Megalodesulfovibrio gigas DSM 1382 = ATCC 19364: one gene and its partner. The protein of the gene in region 1 binds, or shares a complex with, the protein of each later gene. Links are inferred from orthologs where the notes say so. Each region holds a gene or a part of one and is shown on either strand. Other genes may lie near its edges.

The links.
Region 2: the proteins of carA (region 1) and carB are in contact, whole or in part, in a solved structure (PDB 1KEE), measured with the Escherichia coli proteins. The link is inferred for Megalodesulfovibrio gigas DSM 1382 = ATCC 19364 from one-to-one orthologs.

What each region holds. Positions count from the first base shown.
Region 1 is NC_022444.1:806,831-818,176, reverse strand. What follows is about bases 5,862-8,632. They hold carA (glutamine-hydrolyzing carbamoyl-phosphate synthase small subunit), read right to left. Parts: upstream 7,938-8,632; coding sequence 6,786-7,937; downstream 5,862-6,785. Other genes in these bases: DGI_RS03555 (D-alanine--D-alanine ligase family protein), read right to left, coding at 8,015-8,632; DGI_RS03565 (tetratricopeptide repeat protein), read right to left, coding at 5,949-6,749. Also shown: DGI_RS16855 (PAS domain S-box protein), read left to right, coding at 1-2,617; DGI_RS03575 (diguanylate cyclase), read right to left, coding at 2,777-4,177; DGI_RS03570 (aldehyde dehydrogenase family protein), read right to left, coding at 4,303-5,739; more of DGI_RS03555, read right to left, coding at 8,633-8,974; DGI_RS03550 (HDIG domain-containing metalloprotein), read right to left, coding at 8,931-9,587; serine O-acetyltransferase EpsC, read right to left, coding at 9,647-10,585; cysK (cysteine synthase A), read right to left, coding at 10,582-11,346. UniProt on the Escherichia coli protein: Small subunit of the glutamine-dependent carbamoyl phosphate synthetase (CPSase).
Region 2 is NC_022444.1:204,920-215,251, forward strand. The notes cover bases 2,059-5,818. They hold carB (carbamoyl-phosphate synthase large subunit), read left to right. Parts: upstream 2,059-2,369; coding sequence 2,370-5,618; downstream 5,619-5,818. Other genes in these bases: DGI_RS00885 (prepilin peptidase), read right to left, coding at 2,059-2,221. Also shown: DGI_RS00875 (LamG domain-containing protein), read right to left, coding at 1-324; DGI_RS00880 (hypothetical protein), read left to right, coding at 635-1,399; more of DGI_RS00885, read right to left, coding at 1,406-2,058; purF (amidophosphoribosyltransferase), read left to right, coding at 5,850-7,253; DGI_RS00900 (RNA methyltransferase), read right to left, coding at 7,308-8,048; DGI_RS00905 (DUF456 domain-containing protein), read right to left, coding at 8,051-8,554; DGI_RS00910 (phenylacetate--CoA ligase family protein), read right to left, coding at 8,652-9,950; DGI_RS00915 (bactofilin family protein), read left to right, coding at 10,170-10,332. UniProt on the Escherichia coli protein: Large subunit of the glutamine-dependent carbamoyl phosphate synthetase (CPSase).

The DNA of each region.
Region 1 (11,346 bases):
GGTGGTGGAGGTGGAGTGCAGCATTCCCGGCGGCGGGGCCATGGTGGGGGCGCTCAGTCTGGAGGCGCTCACCGGGTCCATGCGCAGCCTGGTGACGGGAGGGGATGATCTGCTGTTGCTGACCGACGAAGCCGGGGCTGTCATGGTGCAGCCGCCCGGATTGCAGGGCCCGGGTGAAGACAATATCGGCCACTGGCCGGCATTTCAGCGGGCCAAGACGGGCGAGGGCAGCATCATGCTGCAGCGCATGGAGGGCGGGTTCTGCCTGACCGTGGCTCGGGAACTGTCCCACAGTGGCTGGGTGCTGCTGGTGTCGCGGCCGCTTGTGGCCCTGTTGCGGCCGGCCGTGCTGGCCCTTGCGGTGTATCTGGCCAGCGTGGCCTTGCTGTATGTGGTGCTCAGGGCGGTGATCCGTCAGGAGATGGTCCGCCGCGTGACGGCGCCGCTGCAGGCGTTCGCCGAGGCTATCCGTGCCCTGGGCGTGGCGCCATCCGCCCGCCAGACCGACTCACTGCAACAGGGGCCGTGGACCTTTGAGGAATTGGCCGGATTGGCGGAGGCCGTCGCGCGCATGGCCCAACGGGTGCAAGAGCGCGAGACCGCCTTGCGCGAGTCCGAGACCCGATACCGCACCATGTATGAGAATGCCATTGAGGGCATCTTCCGCGTCAATCCCCAGGGCGTCATGCTGGACTGCAATCCTGCCATGGCCCGCATGTTTGGCTACGTGGACGAAGCGGATGTGCTGCGGTCCGTGCCCACTGTCGCCTTGGCCTATGCCGACCTGGAGCACAGGGCCATCATCCTGGAATCGCTGTACAAGGAAGGGCAGATCACCGGCCATGAACTGCCCATGTTGCGCAAGGATGGCAGCAGCATCTGGGTGATGGTCAATGCCGTGGCCGTCTATGACGAGGCTGGCGCCCTGGAATGCATCGAAGGCATGCTGACGGACATCACCCCCCGCAAGCGCACGGAAGCGGAGCTGGAAGCGTCTCAGGAATTCTTCCGCACCGTGTTCGAAGGCATTCACGACGGCCTGGTGGTGCAGGATGCAGACAGCGGCAGGATCCTGGATGTCAACAAGCGCGCCTGCGAGATGTTCGGCTATTCCTATCAGGGAATGCTTGGTCTGGATGTGCAGCAAATCAGCCTGGGCGAGCCGCCATACTCCTTGCAGGAGGCCTGGGGCCACCTGTGCCGGGCCAGGGAGCAGGGGGCGTATTCCTTCGAGTGGCTGTCCCGGCGCAAAAGCGGCGAACTGTTCTGGTCGGACGTCACCCTCAGTTTCGCCACGTTTGCCGGCGCGGCGCGTTACATCGCCACCATCCGGGACATCTCGGAGCGCAAGCACATGGAGCTGGCACGCCGGGAAGCCGAAGCCCGGTACCGGGCGCTGGTGCACAACGCGCCGGTGGGCATCTTCAGCTCCTCCCTGGAGGGCCTCCTGCTCAGCGCCAATCCGGAGATGGCCCGCATGCTGGGCTACGCCACGCCGGAAGAGCTGCAGGCAGAGGTGCTCGACCTGGGCGCGAATGTGTACGTCGATGCCCGGGATCGGGTGGGCATCCTGGACAGACTGATGCAGCACGGCTCGGTCCATTCCCATGAAGTACGCTTCAAGCGCAAGGATGGCAGCTGGTTCTGGTGTTCCCTCACGGCCCGGCTGGTGCGCAACGAAGAGGGAGCCCCCCTGCATATTGAGGGATTCCAGATGGATGTGACCAGCCGCAAGGATGTGGAAGCCGCAGGGGAGCAGTTGCGCGAACAGTTGGAGCAGCTGGTGGCCGAGCGGACCAAGGAGCTTCGCCAGGCCAACGCCCGGCTGCTGGAGCTGGACCGGCTCAAGACGTCCTTTTTGTCCTCGGCCTCGCACGAGCTGCGCACCCCGCTTACCTCCATCCTTGGCTTTGCCAAGCTCACGGGCAAGATGTTTCGGCGTCATTTCCTGGCTGGCGAGGAGGCCGCCGGCGTGCGCCAGCACGGAGAACGCATTGCCGGCAATCTGGAGATCATCGCCAAGGAAGGGGCCCGGCTTTCACGCTTGGTGAATGATTTGCTGGACATCAACGCCATTGAGTCCGGCATGATGGCCTGGCGGGACACCGACGTGGACCTGCGCGATGTGCTGGAGCAGGCCGTGGCCAGCGCACGCGGCATGCTTCCGGCTTCCGGGCGGGTGCGCCTGGATACGCGGTTTCCCGAGGCCCTGCCCCCGCTGCGGATCGACCATGACAAGATCCTGCAAGTGCTTCAGAATCTCCTGAACAATGCCGTGAAGTTCACCATGGCCGGCGAGATTCGCGTGGAGGCACGCCTGCAGGCCGGCCCGGCAGAGACGGCAGCCGTGGTGGAGATTCGCGTGGAGGACACCGGGCAGGGGATCCCGGCCGCTTCCCTGGAGACCATCTTCGAGAAGTTCTACCAGATCGTGCCCGAAGGCCGGGACGAGGAAAAGCCCCGCGGCACCGGCCTGGGACTGGCCATCTGCAAGGAGATCGTGGAGCATTACGGCGGGCGCATCTGGGCCGAATCCATCCCGGGGGCGGGTTCGACGTTCATCGTGCAACTGCCCGTGCAGCGCGAACTGGTCTGCCTCCTGCCGCCGGCAGGCTGAGCACGCAATGTTTGGGAAGAGCCCGAACCCCCCTCCCAAAGACTTTTATTATACGTACAAGATACGATCAAATTTTTGGAAGGGGGAGAGCGCGAGCGGGGAGAACCTTTTGCAAAAAGGTTTCCCTCTCGCAATGTCCTTTTCCAAACGTAATGTCTCCTACGCCGCGCAGACCCGGTTCCGCCCCAGGCGTTTGGCCTGGTACAGGGCGGCGTCGGCGCGCTGGAGCAGGGCGTCCGGCGTATCGCCGGGCAACAGACTCGCCACGCCGGCGCTGATGGTCTGCGGGGTGCCGGTGCCCATGGCAGTGGCGGCGATGACCTGGCGAATCCGTTCCGCCACCTGCACGGCCATGTCCTCCGGGGTTTCCGGGCACAACACCAGAAATTCTTCCCCGCCCCAGCGGCCGAGGGTGTCCACCGTGCGCACGGCGTCGCGGGCGGCACGGGCCGTCGCCACGAGGACCTTGTCGCCCATCTGGTGCCCGAATTCGTCGTTCACCCGCTTAAAATTATCAATATCCAGCATGATGACCGAGAAGGGCCGGCCGTATCGCTCGCCCCGGCTGCATTCTGTGAGAAACAGTTCGTCAATGCGCGTGCGGTTGGGCAGACTGGTCAGGGTGTCTGTCTGGGACCGGCGCTCCAGTTCCTCATTGTGCTGCTTCAGGCGGCGGTTCCAGTACAGCACCACCCCCACCACGGCGAGGGCGATGGCCACCACCCGGACCACCATGGCCCGGTCCACGGCCGTCTGCACGTTGATGGACACATGCTTGTTGACGATCTGCCCGCGATCCATGGGGGTGATGGTGTCCACGCCCTTGTTGAGGATGTCCCGCAGCATAGGCTCGGTCTTCACCACGCCCATGCGCAGCGCGTTGGCATAATTGGGCAGCTGCCCGGCGATCTTGAGGTTGAACCAGCCGTCCTTCTTGATGGTGTACGCCGCCACGATGAGGGAGCGCATGGTCATGTCTGCCTTTTTCTCCGAGACCAGGGAAAAGGCCTCCTGCTCGGTGGCCACGGTGAGCACGCGCAGGTTGGGATATTCCCTGCGGATGCGCTCCTCAATGGACGTGCCTTCAGGCAGGACGATGGCTTCGTAGGAAAGCGAGGAGGGATCGGCGATGAAAGGATGCTCTTCCCGGGTGATGAAGACGTTGGAGTCCGTGAACAGGGGCTCGGTGAACGTGAGCCACTCTTCCCGATTGGGCGTCTGATTGAGGAAGCTCAGGGCCATGCACCGGCCATCTTTGGAGGCCTGCAGGCTTTCTTCCCAGTTCCTGGTGGGCACCAGCTGCATGGGCAGGCCGAGCCGGCGGGAGACCAGCAGCAGCAGATCCGCGGCGATGCCTTCGTGCTGCCCCTGCTCGTTGATCCGCTCAAAAGGCGTCCAGTCCGGGTCCACGCACAAGGTCACGGGTCCCAGGCGCTCCAGGTAGCCCCGCTCTGCCTGGCTGAGTTCAATGCCGGCGCATACGCCGGGCCGGGCAAAAGCCAGCACTCCCAAGCAGATCACGGCGAGTGCAAGGCGATGCGCGGTCGAAAAATGATGCATGCGGAAGGACATCCTTGATCCTTTGTGCTGGTTTCCCCCCTGCTGCAGTCGGGCGGTGCCCGAATCTACAGCCCTGTAATGACATGCATAGCATTGAATACGATGAATTGACAATTCCGCATCTGTTACAGCTCGTCTTCGTCGTCCATCAGCGCCTTGGGTTCCAGGTGGCCTTCCAGGCCGAAAGGACCGTACTCCCGCCCGATACCGGACTGCTTGAATCCCCCGAAGGGCGCCTTGGGCTCGTTGCTTTCCGCCCGGTTGATGAGCACCCGCCCGGCCACCAGACGCGCGGCCACGCGGCGGGCGCGGGCCAGATCCGTGCCACTCACGTAGGCGGCCAGGCCGTACATGGTGCCATTGGCAATCTCGATGGCCTGCTCCTCGGTCTCGTACGACATGAGGCACAGCACGGGGCCGAAAATTTCTTCCTGGGCAATGGTCATGTCTGGGGTGACATGCTCGAACACCGTGGGCCTGACAAAGTAGCCGTGCTCCAGGCCTTCAGGATGTCCGGGGCCGCCGATGAGCAGCGTGGCCCCCTCGTCGATGCCCAGGTGGATGTAGCGCTGGACGCGCTCGTACTGTGTCTGGCTGACGATGGGGCCGATGGTGGTGGCCTCGTCCCAGGGATCGCCCACCTGCACGGCCGCCACGGCCTGTGCCAGCCGGCGGCGGATCTCCGGCAGCATGTCCGCGGGAACCAGCAGGCGAGTGCCGGCCACGCAGGCCTGGCCGCTGTTGGCAAAGGCGATGCGCACGGCCAGGGGGATGGCCTTGTCCAGGTCGGCATCGTCCAGGATGATGTTGGCGGACTTGCCGCCCAGCTCCAGGGTGACGCGCTTGAGGGTCTCGGCCGCGCCCTGCAGGATGAGCCGGCCCACGCGCGTGGAGCCGGTGAAGGAGATCAGGGCGATGTCCGGATGCCGGGTGATGGCCGTGCCCACCTCGTCCCCGGTGCCGTTGACCACATTGACCACCCCGGCCGGCAGGCCGGCGGCGTGGATGCATTCCAGGAGCGCATCCGTCTGCAGGGTGCTGAGTTCGCTGGGCTTGACCACGGCGGTGCAGCCGGCGGCAATGGCCGAGGCCAGCTTGTTGCACAGCAGGGTGTAGTTGGCGTTCCAGGGGGTGATGATGCCCACCACGCCCAGGGGCTCCATGAGGATGGTGGCCTTGCCGATGCGGCGTACAAAGGCGAAGGTCTCCAGGGTCTCGCTGGCCAGCAGAAAGGCCCGGGCGGCAAAGCGGGTGCGGGCGATGGTGTCCTTGAGGGGGCCCCCGTACTCCTGCAGGGTGGCCTTGACGAGGGCGTCTTCGCGGGCTTGCACGGCATCGTGCAGGCGGTGCAGCAGGGCCTGACGCTCGGCCACGCTGGTGCGGGAAAAGGCGGGAAAGGCGGCGCGGGCGGCAGCCACGGCGCGCGCCACGTCCTCGGCATCGCCCAGCACGGTGTTGCCGATGACGGCCTTGGTGGCGGGGTTGATCTGCGCGTGCACCGCCGTGCCATGGGGGCGGACAAACGCGCCGTTGATGTAGATGCGGTCGATGGAAATCATCATGCACTCCTGAACCGGCGCAGCCCTGGCCGCATGCCGGAAAACAGACCGGCGGCGCGGGAGCCGGTGCCGGTCTCCTGCGCCGCCGTTGCTGACGCCGTCTTTGGTGGGCTAGAGCACGTTGTTTTTGAAAAGAACTCTCGGGGGAAAACCTNAACCTTTTGCAAAAAGGTTTCCCCTCTCGCAATGTCCTTTTTCAAGATTAATATTCTCTAGCTCATCTGTTTGAGGGCGTAGGTGAGCATCTTCTTGGCTTCCTTGAAGTCAGGATCATACTCCAGGGCTTTGTTGGCCATGTAGGCCACCTTGTCCCATTTTCCCCAGTCCACATAAAGCCGGCCGATGTTAAAATACAAATTCGAGTCGTGTTTGCAGAAGTCGAGGGCTTTGGCGTAATACTTTTCTGCCACGTCGAACTTGGAGAGCTTGCGCAGGGCGATGGCGATGCGGTTGTACAGATGGATGGATTCGGGCGAGTCTGCCAGGGCCTGGGACAGGAAGTCGTAGGCTTCCTCGTACCGACTGGCCTTGAGGAAGCGCTCGCCCACATCGGACTTCAGGGCCACGTCATCCTTGAATTCGGCCACCAGGCCGTCAAAGTGCGACTTGGCCTGGCTGAACTGCGCTGCGTCAATGAGCCGCTGGCCAGACTCCACGCCATCCTGCTTTTTGCGTTCCAGCGCGGTCAGCAGGGCCTGGGCGTCATTGAGCTGGTTTTTGCGCAGCTCGCCCAGGCACTCGCTCAGGGATTCCAGCAGCGCTTTTTCCTCGCCGGGCTTGTATTCCAGCCGGAGGGGGAAAATCGTGCGGAAGCCGCGGTGTGTGTCCAGCCGGTACACCACATCTACGAGCATGGCCGCGAATTCTTCCCGTTCCTGACGCATCAGGGGGTTGCCCATCATCGTCGCCAGGGCGTCCCGCACGGCCTGCACGGCCGGCAGGTATTTTTCCTGCTTGAGGTGGGTGCTCACCTGCGACAGTTGGGCGCGGGCTTTGATCAGCTCTGTGGACATGGGGGGCTCCAGAAGGATGCAGACGTTGCGGGCGGCCTACCGCCCCAGTGCCTCGCGCACCATGCTGCGGAAGCGATGGAAGAAGTTGCGGCTGTCGTGCGGGCCCGGGCTCGCCTCGGGGTGGAACTGGATGGCGATGATGGGCTTTTTGGTGTGGCGGAAGCCTTCCAGGGTGTTGTCGTTGAGATTCACGTGGGTGATTTCCACATCCGTGAGGCTCGCCACATCCACGCAGAAGCCGTGGTTCTGGGAGGAAATCTCAATGTGCCCGGACAGGAGATCCTTGACCGGATGGTTGCAGCCGTGGTGGCCGAACTTGAGCTTGAAGGTCGTGCCGCCCAGGGCATGCCCCAGGAGCTGGTGCCCCAGGCAGATGCCGGCCACGGGGTAGGACTGGCACAGGCTGGCCAGCTCATCGATGACCGGCCCCAGGGCTGCCGGATCGCCGGGCCCGTTGGAGAGGAACACCGCCTCGGCCCCGGTTTTGCGCACCTGCTCGGCCGTGAAGGAGGCCGGCACCACCAGGAGGTCCATGCCTTGCTCTTCCAGCAGGCGCAGGATGTTCCACTTGATGCCGAAATCGTACACCACCACGCGCACGCCGCGGCCGTCCGCAGCCGTGTGCACGCCGGGCCAGTCGTAGGAGCCGTCCTTGTTCAGGGAGATGGCCCGGGGAGCCGCGCCGTCCCAGCGGTAGGCAGACGATGCCGACACTTCCGCGGCCAGGTTCTGGCCTTCCATCACCGGGATGGCCTTGGCCCGCTCCACCAGCACGGCGGGGTCTGCCTCGCGCGTGGAGATGATGCCCCGCTTGGCGCCGTGCAGGCGCAGGTGGCGGGTGAGCTGGCGGGTATCGATGCCTTCGATGCCCAGGATGTTGTGCCGCCGGAGGTAGTCCGGCAAGGACTCCTTGGCCCGCCAGTTGGACGGGACCTTGCAACATTCCTTGACGATGAACGCTTCCACGTACACGCGGTCGGATTCCACGTCTTCGGGGTTCACGCCGTAGTTGCCGATGAGGGGATAGGTCATGCACACCATCTGGCCGGCATAGGAAGGATCGGTAAGCACTTCCTGATACCCGGTCATGCCGGTGTTGAAGATCACTTCGCCGCTGGTTTCGCCGTCGCCGGTGAAGGAGGTGCCGTGGAAGACGAGGCCGTCTTCCAGGGCCAGGATGGCACGCATGGATCAGACTCCTTGAGGGGGGATGAACACTTCCCAATACGGCACGGTGGCGCGCGGGGTCAAGCAAAAGGAATTTCTTAACAAGATTGCACCTTTTGCTCATCCATGCGCCGGGCTCTGGCCTGGCCGAGTACAAGCAGCCGGGCAATGAGGGCCTCGAACTCCAGGCCGGCGGCCCTGGCGGCTCGGGGCACCAGGCTGGTGGCGGTCATGCCCGGCAGGGTGTTGACCTCCAGCAGCGTCACGCCGTCTGCCCCGTCCCAGATGAAATCCGCGCGGCTGTAGCCCTCGCAGCCCAGGAGGCGATGGGCGGTCAGGGCCAGGGCCTGGACGCGATCGCGCACGGCGTCCGGGATGGGTGCGGGGCACAGCTCGTCGGCGCCGCCCTGCTCGTACTTGCTGGCATAGTCGAAAAATTCGCCGCGGTTGGGCTTGATAAGGATCACCGGCAGGGCCGCTTCCTCTCCCGTATTGCCCAGCACGCCGCATGTCAGTTCCACGCCGGGGCAGGCTTCTTCCACCAGGGCCTCGGCCCCTGCGGCCCACAGGCCTTCCAGCAGGGTGCGCAGGGTCACGGCGTCCGCGGCCCGGCCCATGCCCAGGGAAGAGCCACCGGTGTTGGGTTTGACGAACACGGGGAAGGCATGCGGCCAGCGCCAGTCCGCCATGTGCGGCCCGGGATCCTGCGGCAGAAAGACCCAGTTGGGCGTGGGCACGCCGGCTTCGGCCAACAGTTCCTTGGCCGCGGCCTTGTTGAGCGCCAGAAAGGATGCCGCCGGGCCGGACCCCTGGTACGGGCAGCCCACGCGGTCCAGCAGGGCCTGGATCAGCCCGTCTTCGCCGGGGGAGCCGTGCAGGTTCAGAAAGGCGAAATCCGCCTCCCGGGCCAGGGGGATGAGGCCGTGCAGGTCGTGCACGGGATCGTAGTGCCGCACCTCGTGGCCCAGGCGTTCCAGGGCCGCGTGGATGATCCGCCCCCCGGATAGGGAGACGTCACGCTCGCTGGACCAGCCGCCCGCTATCAAAAGCACACGCATCGGGATCGCATCCTAGCAATTGGGTGAAGGCCCGGGAGATTTCCAGGACCTGGGTCTGGGTCCGTTCGATGCCGGCAATGTTTTTGGGACTCGTGCCGTAGCGGTCCATGAGATCGTGATAACGCTCGTCCAGGGTGACGATGCGGTCGTGGGCCACGCGTTTGTCGCCGTAGATCACGGCCATGGGCAGAAAATGGCGGCGCACGTCCACGGGCCAGGGCCACCAGACGTGATGCGCCACGCCCTGGGCGATGCGCGGATTGCCCGTCTCGGCCAGCACCCAGGCCGCGCCCAGCTGGGCGTGGGACCCGGTGTGGCGGATGGTGTAGGCCTTGGCCAGATCGTGCAGCAGGGCGCTGGCGCGGACCTCCTGCACGGGCACGGGGAACCCGGCCTCGCAGGCGGCCTGGGCCACGGCCGTGGCGATGCGCGCCACCAGCAGGGAATGCTCGCGGATGTGCTCGGGCACGGCGTAGGCATCCCAGAGGGCCAGACAGCGCGCGTCATCAGGCACTGGAAAATCGGGCACGGGAAAGTCGGGCACGAAAACGCCCAGCGTGCGGGCCACGCCCTCGGCCACTGGCGGCGCAGGAAGAGTCAGTGCAACACCCATTAGTCAATTGTGACGAAAACCGGGGCGCGATGCAAGAAGGAAGGTCGTGCGCGGCGCATTCATGCCCTGCCATTGCCCAACAAAATCCGCGAACTCGTCTCCCCGGCGCGTTGTTGGACCACATGGGAGCCGGGGGGCAGATCTTCCGTGAGCCAGACGTTGCCGCCCACCACCGAGCCCTTGCCGATGGTGATGCGTCCCAGCAGGGTGGCTCCGGCGTAGATCACCACCTCGTCCTCCACGATGGGATGCCGGGCAATGCCCTTGATGAGCGCGCCGTTTGCGTCCTTGGGGAAGCTCTTGGCCCCCAGGGTCACGCCCTGGTAGATGCGCACGTTGGCGCCGATGATGCACGTCTCCCCCACCACCACGCCGGTGCCGTGGTCGATGAACAACCCCTCGCCGATCTGCGCGCCGGGGTGGATGTCGATGCCGGTCTTGGAGTGGGCCATCTCCGCGATGATGCGCGGGATAAGCTCCACGTCCTGCTGGTGCAGGGCATGGGCAATACGATGATGCGTGAGGGCCAGGATGCTGGGATAACAGAAGATCGTCTCTCCGGGATGCCGTGCGGCGGGGTCGCCCACATAGGCAGCCCGTACGTCCACGGCCAGCAGGCGGCGGATCTCCGGCAGGGAGGACAGGAACAGGCCGGTCGTGCGTCGGGCGGCGTCCTCGCAGGCGTCGCAGTCCGGTTCCTCATGGGGAACATCGTTGTGCCGGCAGAAGAAGCAGCGGCCGCGGCGGATCTGCTCCGTCAGCAGCCGGGCCACCACATCCAGCCCCGCGCCCACGTGAAAGCGCATGGTCTCGGGCGCGATTTCCGAATCCCCAAAATATCCTGGAAACAGAATGGCCTGCAGCCGGGCCACCACCTCCCGCAGCACCTCCACCGAGGGCATGGGCTGGTTGTGCAGGGAATGGTGGAATACGTCCTCGTAGGACTCGGCCCGGCACAGCTGTTCGGTGATCTCGTCCAGGGTCAGCAGCCGGCTCATGCCCGGGGCTCCTCGTCGGCTGGGGATTGGAACAGCGGGGAACTCAGATAGCGCTCGCCGGTGTCGCAGATGATGCACACGATGCACGCGCCGGCGAGTTCCGGCCGGCGGGCGAGGTGCAGGGCGGCAAAGACGTTGGCCCCGGAGGAGATGCCGCACAGGATGCCCTCTTCCCGCAGCAGCCGCCGGGCCGTGGCCAGGGCGTCTTGCGTGGCCACGGGCATGATCTCGTCCAGCAGGCTGCGGTCCAGCACCTCGGGCACGAACCCCGCGCCGATGCCCTGGATGCCGTGCGGCCCGGGCGCGCCGCCGGACAGCACCGGCGAATCCGCAGGCTCCACGGCCACCAGCCGTACCCCGGGCTTGCGGGCCCGCAGCGCCCGGCCCACGCCGGTGATGGTGCCGCCCGTGCCCACGCCGGCCACGAAGACATCCACGCCGCCATCGGTGTCGTTCCAGATCTCCACACCGGTGGCGGCCTCGTGTGCGGCGGGATTGTTGGGATTCTTGAACTGCTGCGGCATGAAGGCCCCGGGCGTGGCCGCCAGGATCCGTTCAGCCTCGGCCACGGCGCCGGTCATGCCCTGGGCCGCCGGGGTGAGCACCAGCCGCGCGCCGAAGCCCCGCAGCAGATCGCGCCGCTCCCGGCTCATGGATTCCGGCATGGTCAGCACCAGGGAATACCCCCGCACGGCGCACATGAACGCCAGGCCGATGCCGGTATTGCCGCTGGTGGGTTCGATGATGGTGGACCCGGGACC
Region 2 (10,332 bases), 600 kb from region 1 along the record:
ATACCCCCGCAGCTGGCGCGGATGGATCCAGGCCGCCACCGCAAAGGTCTCCAGCACGGCATCGCCCATGCGAAAGCCATCCACCTGGGCCAGAGCATGGTCCACAGGATACAGCTGCAGGGCGCTGTCCATGCGGCCGCAGCGGTCCGTGCCCAGCACCGCCCGCTGCAGCAAGACGGGTTTGGGCCGTTGCAGCCCCTGCGCCATGGCCGGGCCGTCAAAGGTGAACCGGGCCACAGGGTCCGAAAGCTCCTCCCCCCATACGGGATGCAGGATCCCGTCAAGCAGCAGGGCCAGGAGCATCAACACAAGGCAACGCTTCATACGTGGCTCCGGAACGACGTGGAGATGGGTGGGTGGATCGCGAGGGGCGATTATTCTACATATTTTTTAGAGATCGTCTACATGAATTCTCGTTCATGTGCAAGTCTGTCGAGGGAAGTTTGTGAAGGAAAGGTGCGCCCCCACCTCGCGTGCAAGGGGTGCGGGTTGTTGCGCGGATCTTCGGTTGGGCAGCAAAGACACCGGAACAATACGCAGGCACGCCAATACTTTACACGATATAAATTTTATGCAAACATTAAACGTCTTTGACAAAATATGCCTCATAGATCGATCGCAAAGGGGGAAAATCATGCCACAATGCTTTGTCATCCAACCATTTGACTATAAATTCAACAAGCGTTTCGACGACGTATTCAAAGTTGCCATAGAAGCAGCCGATCTAACGCCATATCGCGTAGACCAAGACCAGAGCGTCACAATTCCGATAGAATCCATCGAGCATGGAATAAAAAATTCTATTATCTGCCTAGCTGATATTTCTACCAACAACCCAAACGTTTGGTATGAGCTTGGATACGCTCATGCCAGCTCCATCCCCGTTGTACTTATATCTGAGAAACGGGAAAACGGGAAATATCCTTTTGACATTCAGCATCGCTCAATCCTCCTCTACGCCACCGAAAGTTCAAGCGATTTCTTGGAATTGCAACAAAAGATCACCGCAAAACTCAAGGCGGAAACGACCATTGAAATGCAAATGCGACAGGTGCAAGCCACACAGCAAACGGCCCCGATTCACGGCCTGTCGTATGAAGAAATTAAAGTAATAGCTATTATTGGCGCCAGCTCAGCTGCACTAAACAGTAAAGACTCATATTACAGCCTAAGTAGTAAGGCTGAAAGGGCCGGACTTACTGAGATTGGCTTTGCCATTGCCTATCGAAAATTACTGTCTATGCAGCTAATACGCTCGGAAGCCATCTTTGACCATGAGTATCAATCAGAATACGCAGCGGTATCTGTGACGGAAAAAGGATGGGCCTGGATAACTGAAAATGAAAACCTATTTGTCAAAACAAAAGACCCCTCCGGCTTTGAAGAGTTACCGTTCTAACCCCCCTCACCGCACCAGTTCCCAATACAAATCCCCGGCCACCACGTAGACCATGGCGCCCAGGCTCAGGAATGGGCCGAAGGGCACCATGGTCTGCATGCCTTGCTGCTGGCGGCGCATGTACACCGCACTGACCAGCAGGGCGCTGAAGGCCGACACCAGGATCATCATCGGCAGGCCCTGCCAGCCCACCAGCGCCCCCAGGATGAGCATGAGCTTGATGTCGCCCGTGCCCAGTCCCTCGTGCCCCTTGAGCAGGCGGTACAGCCGCTGCAGCGCCAGGAACACCCCGGCCCCGATGCCTGCGCCATACAGCGCTTCCTTGAAGGTCGGCGCGCCGTGGAACGGCTCCACCACAAAAAAGGCGAAGGCCAGGGTGAGCAGGATGCCGGGATACACGTACACATCCGGCAGGATGTACAATTCCAGATCAATGAAGCTGACGATGATCAGGATGCCGCCGATGAGCATGTAACCGGACCACAGGGCCAGCCACTCCATTTCCGCGCCAGGGAGCAGCGGAAATTTATGGATGAGCAAAAAGGCCCACAGCCCGTTGAGGGCCTCCACCACCGGGTAGCGCCAGTGGATGTTTCCCTGGCAGCCGCGGCAGCGGCCGCGCAACAGCACGAAGGAGAGCAGCGGGATGTTTTCCCACCAGCGCAGCCTGTGCCCGCAAACAGGACACTTGGAGCCGGGGAAGACGATGGACTCCCCGCTCAAGTATCTGGCAATGCACACATTGTAAAAACTGCCTACACACAGGCCCACCACCGCGGCAAGCGCGGGGGCCAACGAATAAAAGACTGCGGGAAACAACACGGCGCACTCCGGGGCTGGGGGTCTGTGAATCGCCCCCATTTTTTACATATTCTCCAGGATGTTGCAAGGCAGTTGCGCAACCGGGCCTGCGCTGCTATGTGGTCGGGGCTACTTTCCCTTTTTGTCGTTCAACCCACGCCATCCGCCCATGCCCAAACGCACAGACATCAAGAAAATCATGCTCATCGGCTCGGGGCCCATCGTCATCGGTCAGGCTTGCGAGTTCGACTACTCAGGCACCCAGGCCTGCAAAGCCTTGCGCGAAGAAGGCTACGAGGTGGTCCTGGTGAATTCCAACCCCGCCACCATCATGACCGATCCCGGGCTCGCCCACCGCACGTATGTGGAGCCCATCGATCCGGAAACCGTGGCCGCCATCATCGCCAAGGAGCGTCCGGACGCCCTGCTGCCCACCCTGGGCGGCCAGACCGGCCTGAACACCGCCCTGGCCGTGGCGGAAATGGGCGTGCTGGAACAGTACGGCGTGGAGCTCATCGGCGCCACCCGCGAGGCCATCGAAAAGGCCGAAAGCCGCGACCTCTTCCGTCAGGCCATGGCCAACATCGGCCTCAAAGTGCCGGTTTCCGGCATTGCCCGCAGCATGGACGACGTGCGCCGGCTGGGCTCGGAAATGCCCTTCCCCATCATCGTGCGCCCGGCCTTCACCATGGGCGGCACCGGCGGGGGCATTGCCTACAACATGGAAGACCTGGAAGCCATCTGCCGCCACGGCCTGGCCGCCTCCCTCAAAAGCGAAATCATGCTGGAGGAAAGCGTCCTGGGCTGGAAGGAATTCGAGCTGGAGGTGATGCGCGACAAGAACAACAACTGCGTCATCATCTGCTCCATCGAAAACCTGGACCCCATGGGCGTGCACACGGGCGATTCCGTCACCGTGGCCCCGGCCCAGACCCTGACCGACCGCGAATACCAGAAGATGCGCGATGCCGCCATCGCCATCATGGGTGAAATCGGCGTGGAAACCGGCGGCTCCAACGTGCAGTTCGCCATCAATCCCGCCAACGGGGACATGGTCATCATTGAGATGAACCCCCGCGTCTCCCGCTCCTCGGCCCTGGCATCCAAGGCCACGGGCTTCCCCATCGCCAAGATTGCCGCCAAGCTGGCCGTGGGCTACACCCTGGACGAGCTGCCCAACGACATCACCCGCGAGACCATGGCGTCCTTCGAGCCGTCCATCGATTATTGCGTGGTGAAGATTCCGCGGTTCACCTTCGAAAAATTCCCGGGCTCCCAGGACTCGCTGACCACCTCCATGAAGAGCGTGGGCGAGGCCATGAGCATCGGCCGCACCTTCAAGGAGGCGCTGCAGAAGGGCCTCAGGTCCCTGGAAATCGGCGTGCCCGGCCTGGGCAAGGAATTCTGCGGCTGCGCGGTGGACAAGGAAGACATCCTGGCGAAGATCCGCACCCCCAATTCCCGCCGCCTGCTCCAGCTGCGCCTCGCCCTCAAGGCCGGCCTCAGCGTGGAGGAAATCCACGACGCCACCAAGGTGGACCCCTGGTTCCTGCGCCAGTTCCAGGACCTCCTCAAGGTGGAAGAGGAACTCAAGGCCTTTGCCCTGGGCGGCCGCATCCATGCCGCAGACCCGGCCTGCATCGCCCTGTTGCGCAAGGCCAAGGAACACGGCTACTCCGACCGCCAGCTGGCCACCATCTGGAAGCGCGATCCCCTGGATATCCGCCAGTTGCGCAAAGAAGCCGGCGTGCTGCCCACCTATTATCTGGTGGATACCTGCGCCGCGGAGTTCGAGGCCTACACCCCCTACTACTATTCCACCTACGAGACCGGCCAGGAGCTGAACACCGGGACCAACCGCAAGGTCGTCATCCTGGGCGGGGGCCCCAACCGCATCGGCCAGGGCATCGAGTTCGACTATTGCTGCTGCCACGCCGCCTTCGCCCTGAAGGAAATGGGCCTGGACGCCATCATGGTCAACTCCAACCCCGAAACCGTCTCCACGGACTACGACACCTCCACCCGGCTGTACTTCGAGCCCCTGACCCTGGAAGACGCCCTCAACATCATCGATGTGGAGAAGCCCGAAGGCGTCATCGTCCAGTTCGGCGGGCAAACGCCGCTCAACCTGGCCGTGCCCCTCAAGCGCGCCGGTGCGCCCATCCTGGGCACAGACCCGGACTCCATCGACCGCGCCGAGGACCGCGAACGCTTCCAGCACATGCTCGTCAAGCTGGGCCTCACCCAGCCGCCCAACGGCATTGCCTTCTCCGCCGAGGAAGCCAAACGCATTGCCCGGGACATCACCTATCCCGTGGTCGTCCGCCCCTCGTACGTGCTGGGCGGCCGGGCCATGGAAATCGTCTATTCGGATGAAGACCTGGATACCTACTTCCGCGAGGCCCTGGGCGTCTCCGGCGGCCGGGTGAAGGAAAATCCCATCCTGGTGGACAAGTTCCTGGAAAACGCCATCGAATTTGATGTGGACGCCCTCTCCGACGGCACAGACACCTACGTGGCCGGCATCATGGAGCACATCGAGGAAGCCGGCATCCACTCCGGCGACTCGGCCTGCGTCCTGCCCCCGCACACTGTTGGCAGCGACATCATTGAAGAAATTGAGCGCCAGACCATCGCCCTGGCCAGGGAGCTGAATGTCATCGGCCTGATGAACATCCAGTTCGCCCTGAAGGACGGCGTGCTCTTCATCCTGGAAGTGAACCCCCGCGCCTCGCGCACCGCGCCCTTCGTCTCCAAGGCCACGGGCGTGCCCCTGCCGCGCCTGGCCACCATGGTCATGATGGGCAAGACGCTGAAGGAGCTGGATCCCTGGAGCATGCGCAAGGGCGGCCACGTGGCCGTGAAGGAATCCGTGCTGCCGTTCCACCGCTTCCCCGGCGTGGATGTGCTGCTCGGACCGGAAATGCGCTCCACCGGCGAGGTGATGGGCATCGACTCCACCTTCGGCCTGGCCTACATGAAGAGCCAGCTCGCCGCCTCCAACCGCCTGCCCAGCCAGGGCAAGGTGTTCATCTCCGTCTCGGACAAGGACAAACCCGGCATTGTGGAGCCTGCGCGCATCCTCAAGGATCTGGGCTGCACCATCCTGGCCACCCGCGGCACCGCCGAACACCTCAAGGCCCACGGCGTGCCCTGCGAATCGGTACTCAAGGTGTACGAAGGCCGGCCCAACATCACGGACCAGATCAAGAACCGGGAAATCGCCCTGGCCATCAACACCGTGTCCGGCAAGAAGTCCATCCACGATTCCAAAATCCTGCGCCAGACAACGCTGCTCTACGGCGTGCCGTACACCACCACCCTGGCCGGCGCCAAGGCCGTGGCCCTGGCCATGAAGGAACGCTCCGGTGCGACCCTGGGCGTGAAGAGCCTGCAAGAGTATTATGACCTGGCGTGAGCCGAGCCCGGGCGTGTCGCGCTGCGCGCAACGCGCCCACAGCACGCGGGGGCGCTGCCCCCGCACCCCCGCCGGGGGAACTCACTTCCCCCGGACCCCCACCATCGTTCGGGCCGCGGCAGCGCATTGTGCACAATGCGTTGCCGCGGCCCGAAACAGTGCGGGGTGCAGGGGGGATCATCCCCCCTGCCAGGGGGTCTGGGGGGCAGAGCCCCCCGGAAGGACCTGTCCATGAAGAAAGAATACTGTGGCCTGTTCGGGATATACAATCATGCCGAGGCCGCGCGCATGGCGTACTTCGGCTTGTATGCACAACAGCATCGCGGCCAGGAGAGTGCGGGCATCGCCACCTGGGACGGCACCGCCATCCGCGAGCAGCGCGGCATGGGCCTGGTGCCGGAGGTGTTCAACGAGCGCCACCTGGGCAAGGAACTCAAGGGCCGGGTCGCCATCGGGCACATCCGGTACTCCACCACCGGCGCATCCCTCATCCGCAATGCGCAGCCGTTCCTGGCGCGTATCGGCGGATTGTCCATCGCCCTGGGGCACAACGGCAACCTGGTGAACACCCTGGAACTGCGCCAGGAGCTGGAGTCCGAGGGGTCCATCTTCCAGACCACCATCGATTCGGAAATCTTCATCCATCTCATCGCCAAGAACCTGGGCAAGATGACGCTGGAAGAAGCCATCATCGCCGCATGCGGCCGGGTCAAGGGCGCGTACTCCCTGCTCATCCTGGCCAACAACAAGCTCTTCGCCATCAAGGACCCCAACGGCTTCAGGCCCCTGGCCCTGGGCCGCGTGGGCGATTCCTACGTCCTGGCCTCGGAGACCTGCGCCTTCGACCTGTTGGAAGCCGAGTTCATGCGACCCATCGAGCCCGGCGAAATGCTGGTCATCGAAGACAAGTGCGTGCGCAGCTACCAGATTTGCGAACCGCACCCCCGCCGCCAGTGCATCTTTGAACTCATCTATTTTGCCCGGCCGGATTCCATCGTCTTCGACGAAACCGTGTACAACTGCCGCAAGGCCATGGGCATGCGCCTGGCCCAGGAAGCGCCGGTGGATGCCGATTTCGTCATGCCCTTCCCGGATTCCGGCATCTACTCCGCCGTGGGCTACTCCCAGGCCTCGGGCCTGCCCTTCGAAACGGCCATGATCCGCAACCACTACGTGGGCCGCACGTTCATCCAGCCCTCTCAGGACATGCGGGACTTCAGCGTGCGGGTGAAGATCAACCCCGTGAAATCCATGATCAAGGGCAAGCGGCTGCTGATTGTGGACGATTCCATCGTCCGCGGCACCACCATCCGCACCCGCGTCAAGAAACTCCGGGAACTCGGGGCGCGGGAGATCCACATGCGCGTCACCTGCCCGCCCATCCGCTTCCCCTGCTTCTACGGCATCGATTTCTCCTCCAAGGGAGAACTCATCGCCGCCTACAACGCCATCGACGAGATCGCCCGCTTCATCGGGCTGGATTCGCTGCACTACATCACCATCGAAGGGCTGCTCTCCGCCGTCTCGCATCCCAGCGATTACTGCCTGGCCTGCTTCACCGGGGACTATCCCATCCCCCCGCCCGGCCAGGGCGGCAAGCTCTGCCTGGAAAACCCGGTGGCGCTCTCCTGGTAACGACCACGGCCAGGGGGACTTCCTTCTCCGGAACGGATTCCCCCCGGCCGTGATTCACTTCTGCTTCATCCCCAGCAGCCACTGCACCTGCCGGCACATGCCCATGATCAGGTTGAATTCGTGGCGGCGCAGGGGGGTGCGCTCCAGAAAACGGCGCACAGGCAGCATCCAGTAGTCCGGATTGTCACCCTTGAGGAAATCCATGTCCGTGAGGGTGGATTGCAGGGTGACGTAGAGGGTCTCGCGCTCGCCATGCGTGGCCAGGCGGGATTCCGGCGGCCCGGCCGGGCGAAACACCGGCCCCGGCGACTTCACAAAGCATTCGTACAAAAACACCATCACCGCCTGGGACACGTTCAGGGACGTGTGCTCCGAGGCCGTGGGGATGGTCACCAGCCGGGAACAGATGCTGGTCTCCTCGTTGGTCAGGCCGCGATCTTCCGGCCCAAAGAGGATGGCCACGGGCTCGGCCTGCTGCATCACCTCGTGTATGAGCGGGGCTGCCTTGGCCGGGGTGAGGATGCCCTTGCGCCAGCCGCCGCCGCGGGCCGTGGCGCCGTAGACGGCCACCATGTCCTGCACGGCCTCTTCCAGCGTCTCCACAATGCGCATGCGCCGCAGCACCTCCTGGCCGGTGCCGGTGGCCAGGGAGCGGGCGCGGTCCTCATCCCAGTTGACCGGCCGCACCAGGGTCAGGTTGGGGCACCCCATGTTGGCGCAGGCCCTGGCCGCGGAGCCCACGTTTTCTGCAAACTTGGTCCCCACCATGACGATATGCAAAAATTCAAGAGACATAGCTAGATAAACAACCTCGGGATGGCCAGCACCAGGATGACCACGCCCAGGCTGAACTTGGTGACGATGCCCAGAAAGCTCCCCAGCAGCACGCCCCGGGCGGCGCGGTTGGCCTCCGGCCAGGGTCGGCCCTGGCTGTGCTCCATGAACAGGCAGCCCAGATACGCCCCCAGCAGCGCCCCGGGCAGGGCCCCCAGGCCGAACAGGATGGGCGCGCCCAGAATGGCCCCCAGAATAAGCCCCACGTAGCCGCCGATGTTCCCCTTTTTGGAAGAACCGTGCTTGCGGCCAGTCAGCAGCTGCAAGGAAAGCTCCACGCCTTCGCCCACCAGGGCGATGCCGCCAATCAGGGCCACAAAGCCCCAGCCGAAGGCGACATCCGAATTCATCAGCTTCCACACGGCCACCAGCGCCACCATGAGCCAGTTGCCCGGCAGGCCGAACACGATAATGCCCAGGGAGAGCACCAGGAGAATCAGATACAAGGATGGCCAGATGGCTTCCATGATGCACGTCCTTACAAGAAGTATTTACAACGGAGGCCCGGGGAAGCACCGTTCCGCAGAACGGTGTTCCCCCGGCAGATCTTCACGAGACGTTGCGCTATGCGTCCCCGCGCTTGTCCAGCACCCGCACGGCCTTGCCCTCGGTGCGGGGCAGGGTGTTGGCCTGGACAAGCTCCACCCTGGGCGTGACGAGAATCTCATCGCGCAGGATGCCGGCAATCTTCTTCTGCAGGCCGGTCAGGGCGCGCATGTCTTCCTGGAAGAAGTCCTCGCGCAGTTCCACCTGCACGGTGAGCTGATCCATGCGGCCATCGTGGGTGAGGATGATCTGATAGTTCTGCCCCACCTCGGGCAGGGCCATGAGGGCCTGTTCCACCTGCATGGGGTAGATGTTCACGCCCTTGATGATCAGCATGTCGTCAGCGCGGCCCTTGATACGGTCGATGCGGCGATGCGGTCGGCCGCAGGCGCACAGACCGGGCACAAAACGCGTCAGATCCCGTGTTTTGTAGCGCAGGATGGGCATGCCGGTGCGGGTCAGGCAGGTCATCACCAGCTCGCCCACCTCGCCTTCGGGCACGGGCTGGCCGGTCTCCGGATCCAGAATCTCGGCGATAAACGCATCTTCCCACAGATGCATGCCGTCCTGGCACTGGCACTCAAAGGCCACGCCCGGGCCGTTCATCTCCGACAACCCGTAAGAATTGTACGCCTTGAGCCCCAACAACGACTCGATGCGCCGGCGCACCTCCTCGCTGTGCGGTTCGGCCCCGATGAGGGCGATACGCGGCGAGAGCGCGGCCGGGTCCAGCCCTTCGGCGGCGAGGGCATCCCCCAGGTACAAGGCATAGGACGGGATGATGTGCAGCACGGTGACGCCGAAATCCCGGATGAGCTTGAGCTGCCGGCGGGTATTGCCCGGCCCGGAAGGGATGGTCAGACAGCCCAGGGCCTCGGCCCCATAGTGGATGCCCAACCCGCCGGTGAACAGCCCGTAGCCCGAGGTGTTCTGGAACACGTCCCACGGGCGCACCCCGGCCATGAACATGCACCGGGCCATAAGCTCAGCCCAGGTGCGGATGTCTTCCCGGGTATGATAGATGACCGTGGCCGCCCCGGTGGTGCCGCTGGAGGCGTGCAACCGCACCAGACGTTCCTGCGGCACGGCCACCATGCCATCGGGGTAGCTGTCGCGCAGGTCCTGCTTGGCGGTGGGGGGGATGCGGGCCAGGTCGTCCAGGGACTGGATGGACTCCGGGGACACGCCGGCATCATCCAGGCGCTGGCGGTAGAACCGGGAATTGCGGGCCTGACGCACCGTCTCCCGCAGGCGCTGGCACTGCAGGGCGGCGATTTCATCACGAGAGAGCATTTCTGCGGGATGATAAATTTCCATGGGCGGGTCATACTGGAAATCGTGCCGGGCAGCAATCGTGAAGAAGATCGCGCAGCGCGGCCCAATTGCGCACATTGCAGACCTGCGCGGGCATTGTCTCCCGTTCCGCATCGTGGTACGAGAAACACGCTGCAAATTTGCACAACCCGGGGCGCCACAGCATATGCCGTGGAATTTCGGAGGATTATAGCTCAATCCGACCAGGAAAATGAGGATACAATGGCCGGCAAGGACATGATCAACGCCTTCCTTGGCGCTGGGGCCGTTTTCGAAGGGCAACTGCGGTTCAAGGGCATGGTGCGCATAGACTGCTCGTTCACTGGCGTCATCCACTCCGAAGGCACGCTCATCCTGGGAGAAAAGGCCCGGGTGGAGGGAGAAA